DNA from 3 places in the Tigheibacillus halophilus genome. Region 3 is predicted to be linked to each of the others. Evidence: predicted binding sites of a transcription regulator. Region 3 holds the regulator's gene; each other region holds the start of a gene.
What was found. Region 3 encodes LexA, which represses DNA repair genes until DNA is damaged. Its sites were predicted from a motif close to CGAACATATGTTCG; they were not measured.

Region 1: the regulator LexA is predicted to act here: its motif matches at 1,884-1,897, upstream of ACFSMW_RS02360 (YolD-like family protein).
Region 2: the regulator LexA is predicted to act here: its motif matches at 2,340-2,353, upstream of ACFSMW_RS02645 (DNA polymerase IV).

What each region holds. Positions count from the first base shown of each region.
Region 1 covers NZ_JBHUIZ010000003.1:362,327-366,618, reverse strand. Annotated here, with positions in the region: gene ACFSMW_RS02365 (cation:dicarboxylate symporter family transporter) at 1-1,181, shown strand, start outside; gene ACFSMW_RS02360 (YolD-like family protein) at 1,519-1,839, opposite strand; gene ACFSMW_RS02355 (ASCH domain-containing protein) at 2,079-2,435, opposite strand; gene ACFSMW_RS02350 (helix-turn-helix transcriptional regulator) at 2,589-2,780, shown strand; gene def (peptide deformylase) at 2,773-3,348, shown strand; gene ACFSMW_RS02340 (GNAT family N-acetyltransferase) at 3,484-3,966, opposite strand; partial or broken gene ACFSMW_RS02335 (helix-turn-helix domain-containing protein) at 4,093-4,292, opposite strand, start outside.
Region 2 covers NZ_JBHUIZ010000003.1:418,857-423,148, reverse strand. Annotated here, with positions in the region: gene ACFSMW_RS02655 (metal-dependent hydrolase family protein) at 1-894, opposite strand, end outside; gene ACFSMW_RS02650 (hypothetical protein) at 996-2,159, opposite strand; gene ACFSMW_RS02645 (DNA polymerase IV) at 2,372-3,625, shown strand; gene ACFSMW_RS02640 (PepSY domain-containing protein) at 3,672-3,914, opposite strand; gene ACFSMW_RS02635 (UPF0182 family membrane protein) at 4,074-4,292, opposite strand, start outside.
Region 3 covers NZ_JBHUIZ010000003.1:739,073-743,364, reverse strand. Annotated here, with positions in the region: gene tkt (transketolase) at 1-73, opposite strand, end outside; gene ACFSMW_RS04225 (DUF896 domain-containing protein) at 178-411, opposite strand; gene ACFSMW_RS04220 (YneB family resolvase-like protein) at 518-1,159, opposite strand; gene lexA (transcriptional repressor LexA) at 1,447-2,070, shown strand; gene ACFSMW_RS04210 (hypothetical protein) at 2,198-2,503, shown strand; gene ACFSMW_RS04205 (pyridoxamine 5'-phosphate oxidase family protein) at 2,607-3,215, opposite strand; gene glnA (type I glutamate--ammonia ligase) at 3,454-4,292, opposite strand, start outside.

The DNA.
Region 1 (4,292 bases), 380 kb from region 3:
GAAATGAAACGGCGCAAAATTTTTTGCAACCGTTCGGTGACCTGTTCATACGCTTGATTAAAATGATCGTCGTTCCGATTGTCCTATCTAGTATTATCGTCGCCATCGCAGGCGTCGGGGATTTGAAATCTGTTGGCAAGCTTGGCGGTAAGTCGTTAACTTATTTCGTTAGTATGACATTGGTCGCCATCGCTGTTGGTCTGTTAGCGGGAAATATCTTCCAGCCAGGAAGCGGCTTGAACAAGCAAGAATTGCAGCAAACAGACATTTCAACCTATGTGAAAACAACGGAAGAACAAGAAGACAAGTCCATAGCCGACACGCTACTGCATATCGTTCCTACCAACCCGGTAGAAGCGATGGTTGATGGCGACATGCTCGCTATCATCTTCTTTGCAGTCGTATTTGGTCTGGGTATCGCAGCAATTGGCGATAAAGGAAAACCTGTACTGCGGTTTTTTGAAGGTACTGCAAAGGCCATGTTCTACGTCACAAACCTATTTATGAAATACGCCCCAATCGGTGTGTTCGCATTAATCGGTGTAACGATTTCCAAATATGGTTTTTCTTCTTTAATTCCATTAGGAAAACTGGCAATCACCGTTTATGGAACGATGATTTTCTTCGTTCTGGTTGTATTAGGGTTGATGGCGAAACTTGTCGGTTTCAGCATATTTAAGCTGTTAAAAATGATTAAAGAAGAATTAATTCTGGCATTTTCAACAGCAAGCTCCGAGACTGTACTTCCGCGGCTCATGGACAAAATGGAGCAAGCTGGCAGTCCCAAACACATTGCTACGTTCGTTATCCCAACTGGATATTCCTTTAATTTGGATGGTTCTGTTTTATATCAAGCTGTTGCGTCATTATTCATTGCCCAAATGTATGGAATAGAACTAAGTATCGGACAACAGATCACCTTGATGCTGGTACTGATGGTTACCTCCAAAGGGATGGCAGGTGTACCGGGCGTATCCTTCGTTGTATTGCTGGCAACCTTTAGTACAATTGGATTACCTGCTGAAGGATTAGCATTCATCGCCGGCATCGACCGTATCCTGGATATGGGCCGCACGGCTGTAAACGTGGTAGGTAACTCCCTTGCATCCATTGTGGTTGCTAAATGGGAAGGTCAATTCAATCCTCCAGTGGAAGAAAATATAGCTGAACAAACATTTTAATACTATACTTGGGAAACACGCATACATCACTTAACTATTTATGCGTGTTTCTTTACGTATTGCAGTTTTCCTTCCTTTAATTCACGTCTGCCACAATATTCTTCTCCAGGACTTCGGATAAGTCGAAAGCCATAGTTAATTTAAATGCAAGGTACATGTATTGGTGAGCTTCCTTTATAGGAGGAAAAAATGAAAAGAAGCGTTCAAACTGGTTTCGAAAAAACCTTTTGCAAAGGCCGAGTATTCAAAAATCAGTCACGCGTTCGCCTAGCAAACCGGTGTCTCAGAACAAGGCATAAAAAAAGCACCACTAATTGGGTGCTGGGATTGAACAACATCATAAGATTTCTGCCTCAGTAACATCTTCCATATCAATCATATATCCCTTCATTAGGAGTGTCTTATTATAAGCATTTATTGAAGTGATTTTTCCCTTGATATTGTGAAACCCTTCTTCACTGTAATATGTAATGGCTATCGATAAATCATCCGATACAGCTCTGCGCAGCATAAAATCTATTTTTGCAACCTGGTCTTCTGACAAAAATGGTTTTTCTGTGTGTTTATCGTAATGAAATAATTTAGTCAGCGCCTCCTGATGCTCGGTAAGCATCATAGCAGACCATTTCTTTGTCCCGCGATCATTCGCATTCTTCATGCTCCTGCCCTCTTTTTGTTTACCCATCATCATACACCTCAAAACGAACGAACATTTGTTTTCATCATATGCTTTATTATAAAAGAATATACATTCCTCCACAATGGTAATTTATTCTTCTCCATAAAAAAGCAAGGCGCTATGCCTTGCTTTTTAGGGATATATGATAAACCTGAAATGCCATCCTATTAGGTGAAACAAAAAACTGTCGTTTTAGTTTTGACCGCAAGTATCTTCTATTAATTTATCGGGGAGTATTCATGTACCCATACTTGCATTTTCGGAGCCCAGCGCATACCAGGGTGCATACTCAAAATAGATTGTTTGTAACTCTCTAAATCATCGTAGCCTTCTCTCCTTGCATCTATTTCAGTTACATCTCCCAAATATTGCGGATATATCGCATCCACTTTAAACTTTTTGCCATCCAATTCCATTATCTCTCCAATATCAGCATATATACCATTTCGCCGAGTGGCTGTTTTTTTACCTGCTATCACTTTTTCTACATCCTTCGGTATGGTTACAAGTTTTTCAATTGTACAAGTTTTTTCTGGTAAACTGCTCAAATCGGAACACTTCCTTTCTATCTTCATCTACCATCATACCACCAAGGTTTCATTCATTGCCAGTTAATTGATGAACGACGAAGACAAAGAAGCAGCCCAATTATGTCCAAAAGTATTGACATCTTATTCAAGTCTGTTATATTGATATTGACTAATACTTTTGACATGGGTGATTCAATATTGAAAAATAAAATCAAAGCATTACGAAAAAAAATGGGGCTAACACAAGAACGGCTTGCCAAAGAATGCAGTGTAGTTAGACAAACGATAAATTGTATTGAAAATGACAAATATGACCCTACTTTAGAATTGGCTTTTAAATTAGCCAAAATTTTAAACGTAAAGGTGGATGAATTATTTACTTATGAGTAAATTTGATTCGAATTATTTCATAACGATGAAAGATATTGTAAGAGAAGGAAATCCGATTTTACACCAAGCTACACACAAAGTGGCAGTTCCCCTTTCTTCTGAAGATAAAGAAACGTTAATCTGTATGAGGAACTTCTTAAAAAACAGTCAAGATCCAACCATTGCAAAAAAACATAAATTACGTGCAGGTGTAGGTTTATCAGCAAACCAAATTGGTTTAAATAAGCGTATGTTCGCTGCTTATTTAACAGATGAAAACGATAGAAAACATGAATATATGCTGGTTAATCCTAAAATAATCAGCCATTCTGTATCCATGATTTATTTACCTCCAAGTGAGGGCTGCCTATCTGTTGATAGGGAAATTCAGGGGTTCGTGCCAAGATATGAGCGGATAAAAGTCAAAGGAATTAATTTAGACGGGGAGGAAATCATGTTGAAGCTTAGCGGATACAGCTCTATTGTTATTCAACATGAAATAGATCATTTAAATGGCATCATGTTTTATGACCGAATTAATAAAGAAAACCCATTTAAGCTGCCAGAAAACAGCAGAAGTTTATATTGAAGTCCAAAACATCCATCATTCAATTTTCACTCGTTCCTTCTAAATAATAAGGGGGGAACGTTTTTGATATGGTTGTTTTTGATACGTACCCCTTTCCATTCATCAATGATTCCCTTCGTTTAAATCTGTGCTGTTTTATAACTTAACCATGTTATACCAGCTTACTCCACCATGTTTTGATGCAGAGATGCCATGATTAATAAACCCTTGTTTTTCATAAAAAGAAACTAAATCTTGTTTGCACGTTAAAGTAATGCCTTTTCTTTCATTTTCTTTTACAAGCTCTTCCATTTTTTTAATTAAGCGCGTAGCAATTCCAATATTTCTTGCTTGTTTAGACACTACTAGTCCTAAAATACTTTGATATCCTCCTGTTTTTTGGTTTGTTGTAATGTTTTCAAATAGATCGTCAGTAAGGTAAAGCTGGTTAATAATAGGTCCATTGATATACCCTAGTAGACCCCCTTCCTTTACTGCCACAATAAAGGTATCAGGTATCAACTGAATTCTCTCCTCAAGTGCTTTTTTTGTAGCGGCTTCATTTGTTGGAAAACCTTCATTCTCAATTGCTAACAACTGTTCTAGATCTGCTGGTTGAACATTTCTTAGTATGACCATCTTATTTAGCCTCCTTGGTAAAACTAATTTTACAAAGCTTTTATTTGCACATAGTTTGAATTATACAATCAAAGTAAGATTTAATGGTGATTTCCCCTACAACTTCCCCCATTGTTGGGCCATGTTTTAATACGCATTTATTTTATATTTTTTGTATGCTAAAGGTGTCATGTTCATCGACTTTCGGAATTTCTCAATAAAATAGCTTGTACTATTAAAACCCACTTGATAGGCAACTTCTGTAATATTAAAATCTGCTTGCTGCAGCAGGACCAGACTTTTTTGAATACGATAATCCATCATGTAATTTACTGGTGTAGTTTTTA
Region 2 (4,292 bases), 320 kb from region 3:
GGATTTTTGCACTGCTGTATCAGGCATTCCTACATCTTTAGCTGTTTCCAAAACAGCGACTGGAGCCAATAAGGTCGGTACTAAGAACGTACCATTTTCGAGCATTAATTCAATTGCTTCATCATCAAGAAAAATGCCATGTTCTATGGAATGGATCCCAGCTTTGACTGCATTTTTGATTCCCTCTGCGCCTTGGGCATGCGCCATCACTTTAACCCCTTTGCGGAACTTAGCCTCTTCCACGATTACTGCCAGCTCCTCAGGCGAAAATTGCGTGAATTCTGGATGGTCTGTCGCACTCAACACCCCGCCGGTAGCATGGACTTTAATGACTTCCGCACCCGCACGGAGCATCTCACGGACTTTTTTGCGGACTTCCTCCTTACCATCACATTTGCCGCTCGGCATTCCCGGATAATCCTGCGCTTGCAAATCCAAAACGTTGCCTGATACCGTATAACCATCACCGTGACCGCCGGTAATGGTCAAGGCGTTGATGCTTAATTGCAACCTTGGACCAGCGATCAATCCTTCTTCAACTGCTTTTTTCACACCAAGGTCAGTCCCAAGCGCATCTCTGACCGAAGTGATACCAGCATGCAATGTTGTCTTTAAATATTCTGCTGCTTGATAAAAGTTGAAAGAAAATGGGGTCGCGAGCCTGTCGGCGACCGATTTATATTCCATCATCATATGGACATGTGTGTCTATGAAGCCCGGCAAGATCGCTCCGCCTGCCGCATCAATGACTTTTTCATTTCCTGTTGCCTCATACCCGTCTGTTGAACCGGCGTATATTATCTTTTCATCTTCAACCACGACGGTGGCGTCTTTTTGCGGTTCTCCCCCATTGCCGTCAATGAATAGGCCATTCCTAATGATTGTTTTGCTCATTTTTCATCCCTCTTTCATTATTGTTTGTCAAATTAACTGTTCTGAAAAAATATATTCTTTTTATTGAAACGTATTTAAAATTTACTTGTAATTCATTTGCTTCACAATGTTTGTATCAGAATACCGGCAACAATGACAGACGCGACTGTTACAGTGGTGAATCCGCCAATCAGCATCGGTGCCAGCAGTTCATTGAAGATAAGTTTTTCCTCCTTTTTATTTCTTGCCATGCTTCTGCTGACTTCTTCACATAGTAAATAATCACCCGGAAAGCCGAATAATGCAGTAAGAGCTACCGGCATACCTTTATACGGATCCCATTTCATCAGCTTCGACATGATATATCCGCCCAATGCAATGCCTGCTGTACCAATAATCAAAATGGCCAGAATGGCTGGCAGATTGTGCAGCACCTCGCTTGGTGTCACATCCGCCATTGTACCGATAACAACAAAGATAATAGCAATCATCGTAATCGTGAATGAATTGGCTCTTTCCAAAGACTTTTCTTCCAGCAGCCCGGTCTTGGTACCAATAATACCGATAGCCAGGCACCAAAGGCTGTAATGGATTGGCGTCAGTTCACCGAGCATGACCCCGATTGCTGCACCGACAAAAACTACAAATAATTTAATCGTCATACTTTGCCTGATCGGATGTTGTTCCTTCTCACTCATGGCAGCGGTCTCGTCTTCCTGGACCATTGGCATGAATGTGCCGCTATCCATGGCTTGCTGCATTTTAAATGCATATTTACGCATGAAATTCATTGCTAGTGGCATCCCCATCACACCTTGGAAAGCAACAACAAGTGCCGGGATGACAACCAAGCTGGTAAGTCCAAGCGCCTGTAATTTTTCAGAGGTGATCAATAGTGCGATAATCCCTCCGCTGATTGGACCTACACCAGCCACCGCAGTGGGATAATCAAAGAAAAGTGTGATAAGTCCCAGAATGAGCAAACCGGAAACGACTACACCTCCCAGCGCTATCAATACCGCTTTGTATTGGCTCTTTAGCAGTGAAAATGGAATCAGTGTACCCATGTGTGTAATCGCCGGACCAATCAAAATGGCTCCCAGCGCGGCGAATGTTGATTTGTCCATGATATCTTTTGGGAAAATGCCTGTCCAGATACAAATCAGATAGCCGACCATAGCTGTCAGCAACATAGGAATTCTTGCCCGGGAAATGATGGACAGCATCTCCCCAAGCGCGATTAAAGCAAAAATGCATACAGTTGCAATTAATGGGTTACTTAACATTCGCCTTCCTCCTGTGAATCGTGATGAGATAAATAATTCGTGATGATATGTAATATATCACTATAAATTCAGTATGTCCATTATTTTTTCACTATTCCTGACGATACTTGTTTTCACTTGTCAGAAGGTATAATCCAGAAAAAATTACCATTGTTATTACAAGCTGGGTTGCATATAATGAGAACAAACGTTCCTGCGGGAGGAGAGACAAAATGGACTACACTGCTTATCCAAGAAATGATGTATTATGCATCGATATGCGTTCTTTTTATGCCAGTGTGGAAGCCGTCAAGCTCGGCTTAGATCCGATGAAAGCGTTACTTGCTGTGGTCGGCGATCCAAATAGATCAGGAAGTATTGTCCTTGCCGCCTCCCCAGCTTTAAAGGAAAAGTATGGTATCAGCAATGTCAGCCGTTTTTTTGAGCTGCCTATACATGATCCCGCACTCATCATCGTCCAAGCGCATATGGGGGATTACATTCATGTTTCCGTTGAAATCACCAAGCTATTAATGGAGTATGCGCCAAAAGAAGCGATACACCCTTATTCTATTGATGAAATCTGGGTAACTGTCAATGGACTTGAAAAACTATTCGGCGACCCTTGCCAGATCGCTCGCAAAATCAGGGCAGAGATTCTGGAAAGCTTTGGTATTACTTGCTCCATTGGAATAGGAGATAATAAATTCCTGGCTAAAGTCGTCATGGATTTGCACGCAAAAAAGCAAGGTATTGCTGTATGCAGATATGAAGATGTCTCTGAAAAATTGTGGCCTGCTCCTATTGAAAAAATCTGGGGTATAGGCAACCGGATGAAAAAAAACCTGAACCGTATGGGAATCATCACACTGGGACAGCTTGCCGGCTCAGACTTGAAATATTTAAAAAAGCGTTTTGGCGTCATGGGGGAACAATTGTATTGGCATGCTTGGGGCATAGACCTTAGTCCAGTTTTCGGCGATTTTATAAAAACAGAACAAAAAAGTTTTGGTCATGGCATGACACTGCTGCGCGATTATAGCGAATCAGAAATAGGAATCTGCATTCTCGAATTATGTGAAGAAACCTGCCGCCGTGCCAGAACAGCAAAACAAGCAGGCAAAACCATTCATCTTGGCATTGGCTATTCCAAAGAGAGCAGCGGCGGCTTCAGCCGTTCCCGATCCATCATTACACCAACAAATATCACAATGGATATGTATGAAGTCTGTATGCAGCTGTTCCGAACATTTTACGATGGAAGCAGCAGCATTCGCAGAGTGTACGTCACTCTGGGACATTTATATGACGATGATCAGACACAATTGAATCTGTTCGAAGACATCTCTAAACGTAAAAATCTTGGTTTTGTCATGGACAATATTCGGGAAAAATACGGATCTACTGCCATTTTACGGGCATCGAGTTATCTGCCGGGAGGGATAGCGATCGATCGCAGTAAAAAAATCGGGGGCCATTTCGCATGACATGACCCCCGGTTTTATGTTTAGTGACAGGTGCAAAAAAATACGTTCAATCCAATTCAATATTGACAATTTCCCCTGTATCTACCGCGACATTCACCTCGTATTTCACGCCCTGGGCAGTCACAATATCTACTTCATACACTTGAATACCATGTTCCGTATCCAGTTCGATTTTGATAACCTGCCCAGGTACCTGTTGCAGCGCCGTATGCATCGCCTCTTCTATCGTAACCCGTCTCATGCCGGAATATCCGTTGACAGGAGGGTAATAATAGCCATCATAAAACATTTGGCCCAGCTCCTTTTTTCCTCTATTCGTATCATCCTATGTCACGTCAAAAGAAAAGTGCCTATATACAGAAAAAAGGAATTCTATTTTCTTACGCAAAAAAAGCAAGTGCTCCCCCTGAAGTTGAGCACTTGCAAATGCATACTACACCCTATTCGGTTATTTAATCTTTTCCAATTCATTTTGAATATCTGCCATGATTTTTCCTGCCTTTTCCCAATCACCTTCGGAAGCGGCTTTCTGGTAATCATCAAACAGCTCTGCAATATTATGCAACTGGGTCTGTGCATCTTGAGAAGGGGCTTTCTCTTCTTTTTCCCCTCCTTTTGTTTTTTCATTTTCTTTGTCTTCCTCTTTTTTCCCCGTTTTGTGATCGGG
Region 3 (4,292 bases):
TTGCTTTTTCAATTGCATCAATAGACAATGTTCGTATTGTATTAACAGATAGTTGCTCTAAATTATCCGACATTTCTCTACCCCTTTCAATTATCCAATTGCTCTCATTTTATAATGAACCAGCATCCCTGACAAGTTTCTGGCAGTCATCATTGCGTATTTTAAAGATTAATAACGTTAATTTTTACGATTCTTTTCCTGCATCTCCCTGACTTTTTTTGGTGTCACATCATTTCCTTCGGGGTCGATTACAGTCATTGTCTGTAATTGATTTTTGAAAGATTGGCGCACATTTTTCAAATACTCAGCTCTTAGCGCTTTCTGTTCTTGTTTCTCCGCTTCGGATAACCCTTCTTGCTTGGATTTCTTCGCGAGTGCATTGATGCGATCCAGTTTATTTTTTGAAATCATATTTTTCCTCCCGTTAAGCATAATCAAAGCCTCGGTTAAAAATAAAAAGCAAGAACATACTCATGGTATGTCCTTGCCTTTATCTTACCTGTTGCCATCATCGCAATCAAGTTTTTTGATACTCCTGAAAGCGCCGGTGTACCGTTGCCTTGGAAACATCGTAACCTTGCCCCTGCAATGTATGAGCGATCTCTTGGAAAGTCAAATTCTTGGAGCGCAGCTTTATCAGCTCGTCCATGGGGAATTCTTTACGCTGTTTACCAGGAGCCCTGTCTTTATGCATCATATTCCGTCCGGGATTGTATCCTTGTGCGACAGCCCTCTTCATTCCACGGCTGATTTTGGCGTTATGCAATTTCCGCTGATATTCCTCTACAATCCCCACAATCTGCAACACCATGGCATCCGCTTCAGACAAAACCATTTCTCCGCCATTGACCGCTGTATAAACCTGTACATTCATCTTTTGCAATTGATGGAATAAGGCAATTTTAGCATTGCCTCTTCCCAGTCTGGTTTCATCCTGAATAAGCAGTATTTCTGCTTTTTTTTCCGCAAAGCATTCCAAGATTTCAAAAACACCATCTCTGTCAACGTCGTACCCGCTTGCCTGTTCCGTTATAACATCAGCCACATCGATTTCCAGATTTGCAGACAAACGGAGCAATTCTTCTTCCTGCCTTACAAGAGACGATTCCTGTGTATGTTTGTCAGTGCTGACACGACAATATATGATTGCTTTTTTCATATAGATTTCTCCAACCTAGTATTCATATTTCTATAATAAAGAATCAAGATGTTATTAATGATACATACAAAAATACAAGTGATAAAGCAAAAGCTACAAAATAAAATACATCTGTTTTCGTCAATTTCCCAAACATATTGCCCCTCCTCACATTTGAGAACCTTTGTTCTAATTTGATTATAACAGAACAAAGGTTCCTGTCAAGCGTTTTTAGAACTAATGTTTGCTTTACCATATGAACCATGGTAAACTATCATTAATAAAATCTATGTGTGAGGTGTGTTTTTATGACAAAAATGTCAAAGCGCCAACAAGCCATTCTTGACTATATCAAATCTGAAGTAAGTAAAAAGGGCTATCCGCCTTCGGTACGGGAAATTGCTATGGCAGTCGGACTCGCTTCCAGTTCGACAGTGCATGGTCATTTAGCTAGATTGGAAAATAAAGGTTATATACGAAGAGATCCGACAAAACCCAGAGCAATTGAAATTCTTGATCCATCCGGACAAGGCAGCATTCCAAAAGATGACGCCTTCTATGCTCCTTTAATCGGTAAAGTTACAGCGGGGATACCAATTACTGCTGTTGAAAACATAGAGGAGTTCCTGCCGATTCCAAAATCAGTAGCAAGTCCTGATGAAAACACATTCGTCTTGGTCATCGATGGTGAAAGCATGATTGAGGCAGGAATCCTTGATGGCGATAAAGTAATCGTCAAACAACAGAATACTGCTCAAAACGGTGAAATTGTTGTAGCGATGACAGAGGATAACGAAGCAACAGTAAAGAGATTTTATAAGGAAAAGAACTATATCCGATTACAACCGGAAAACGCCACGATGGAACCGCTCATTTATGATAATGTTTCTATTCTTGGTAAAGTAATTGGTCTCTATCGTTCCATTCATTGATAATAAATGCTTGCCGCTCAATGGCAAGCATTTGTATTATATGTTGCATGATTTTTGCATACTCTCATAAAAAAGTTATTTTGGGAAAACCTACATGATAACAAAAACCTGTGGAAAGGTGATACTCATGGAAGAATTCCCGGTCATACATACAACCATACTGGATGGAGTCATAGCAGTTCCTGCAATAATACTCTTAACCCAGTTATTCAAAGCTTTTCCAATACCCAAGCCTTATTATCCCACCATAGCGTCTTTCTTTGGTTTTTTTATTTCTATTTTCATCAGCCATCGTCATGATATATGGGCCGGCTTGTTTATGGGCGGATTTTATGGAGCTGCGGCTGTTGGCACATACGCTTCATTGAAAACCAGTTGGATTGCTTATAAAAAGAAAAAAGCCGTTAAAAAACGGCAGCTCGGTAAAGCCTGAAAAACGTAAATCACCACATCGTATATGCAACAAAGCATCCTTTACCCAATCGAAAAAACTGCAGAGATACATCGTATCCTGCAATTTTTTTAACTTTCGTTTATTATCTTTCATGATCATGCTTCTTTTCATGCTTGGTTTTGAAATAGTCACCACCTTTTCTTCTGACCTCGTCAGTTCCCCAGTAGTTATCCTTATCTAGCTTCCTCAGTTTAGGAATGTGCTTTGAACAATGAATATACGCCTCTTCTATCTCAATCACAACCCATCTTTCTGCTTTAGCCGCTTCTTTTTCCTTCATTTTTTTCATCACCTGATCCATTGCCGGCAACTGTTTGTTCTCTACAATGGCGGCTTTTCCGTTCACATGAAGCCCAATACAGTGTTCAAAAAAGTCTATGAACATAAGGCCGACATGCGGATTTTCTTCTATATTTCCTAAACTCGCCATCACACCATTTCCTTTATACTCTGGATAAATCAGCAATTTCTCATGTATCACCTTTACAAAACCTTTAGGGCCAGCCCTGAAGGAAGAATCACAGTTTCCATCTTTATCCGCAGTCGATATAAACATCATACTTTGTTCAGAAATGAAATCTATCATTACTCCATTGAGGTGATGCAGCATCTGGTTATTATAAAAGGCCGCCGCTTTTTTTACCGTTCCATACTTTTCTTGCAAAAGATGTTCTCCACGCAATTCTGCCATTTCTTAAATCCTTCCATTTTTTTATTAATGCTAGTTTACCACAACATGTTTTGGGGGGGGGGGAACAAACAAGAAATTGGCAACAGGCAAATAAACAGATAAAAAAATACTGCCCAACTTGACGCTTATATGGACAGTATCCTAAAATGATTATTTTTGTGGGTATTTTGTGGGTGGCCATCTATTCTCACTCAATTATTTGGCCGCATCCACAATCTAAAACCCAGTCATACCGAGCTTAATACAGGCTCAAGTACTGCTCGCGTTCCCAAGGGTGAACAGTTGTTCGGAACATGTCCCACTCAATTTCTTTTGCCTCGATAAAATGTTCATACAAATGAGCTCCCATAGCCTCTATCATTGTTTCATCTTTAGTCAATTTTGTTAAAGCTTCCTTCAATGTTGCCGGCAGATTGACAATTCCGTTTTCCTTTCTTTCTTCCGCTGTCATATCATAAATATTCCCATTGACAGGGGTTGGTGGGGCCATTTTATTTTCCACTCCGTCAAGGCCTGCTGCCAAAAGCACAGCCATAGCCATATATGGGTTGGCAGTGGGATCCACACTTCTTAATTCCACTCTTGTGCTTAGACCTCTCGAAAAAGGAATACGCAGTAATGGACTTCGGTTTTGTGCAGACCAGGCAACATAACACGGTGCTTCATAACCGGGCACAAGACGTTTATAAGAATTTACTGTAGGATTCGTAACAGCTGTGAAATTGTTCGCATGTTTAAGCAACCCGGCGATGAATTGATATGCTGTTGTACTTAATTCCATATCTCCTGATTCGTCAAAAAATACATTTTTTCCCTTGTTGAACAAAGACATATTGACGTGCATACCAGATCCGAAAACCCCGAATAGAGGCTTTGGCATGAATGTGGCATGCAAATTATGTTTTCTTGCAATTGTTTTAACGACTAATTTGAACGTTTGAATATCATCGCAATGGCGAACCGCGTCTGAATACTTGAAATCTATCTCATGTTGTCCAGGTGCCCCTTCGTGATGGGAAGCTTCAATTTCAAAACCCATTTCCTCCAGTTCCAAAACGATATCCCTTCGGCAATTTT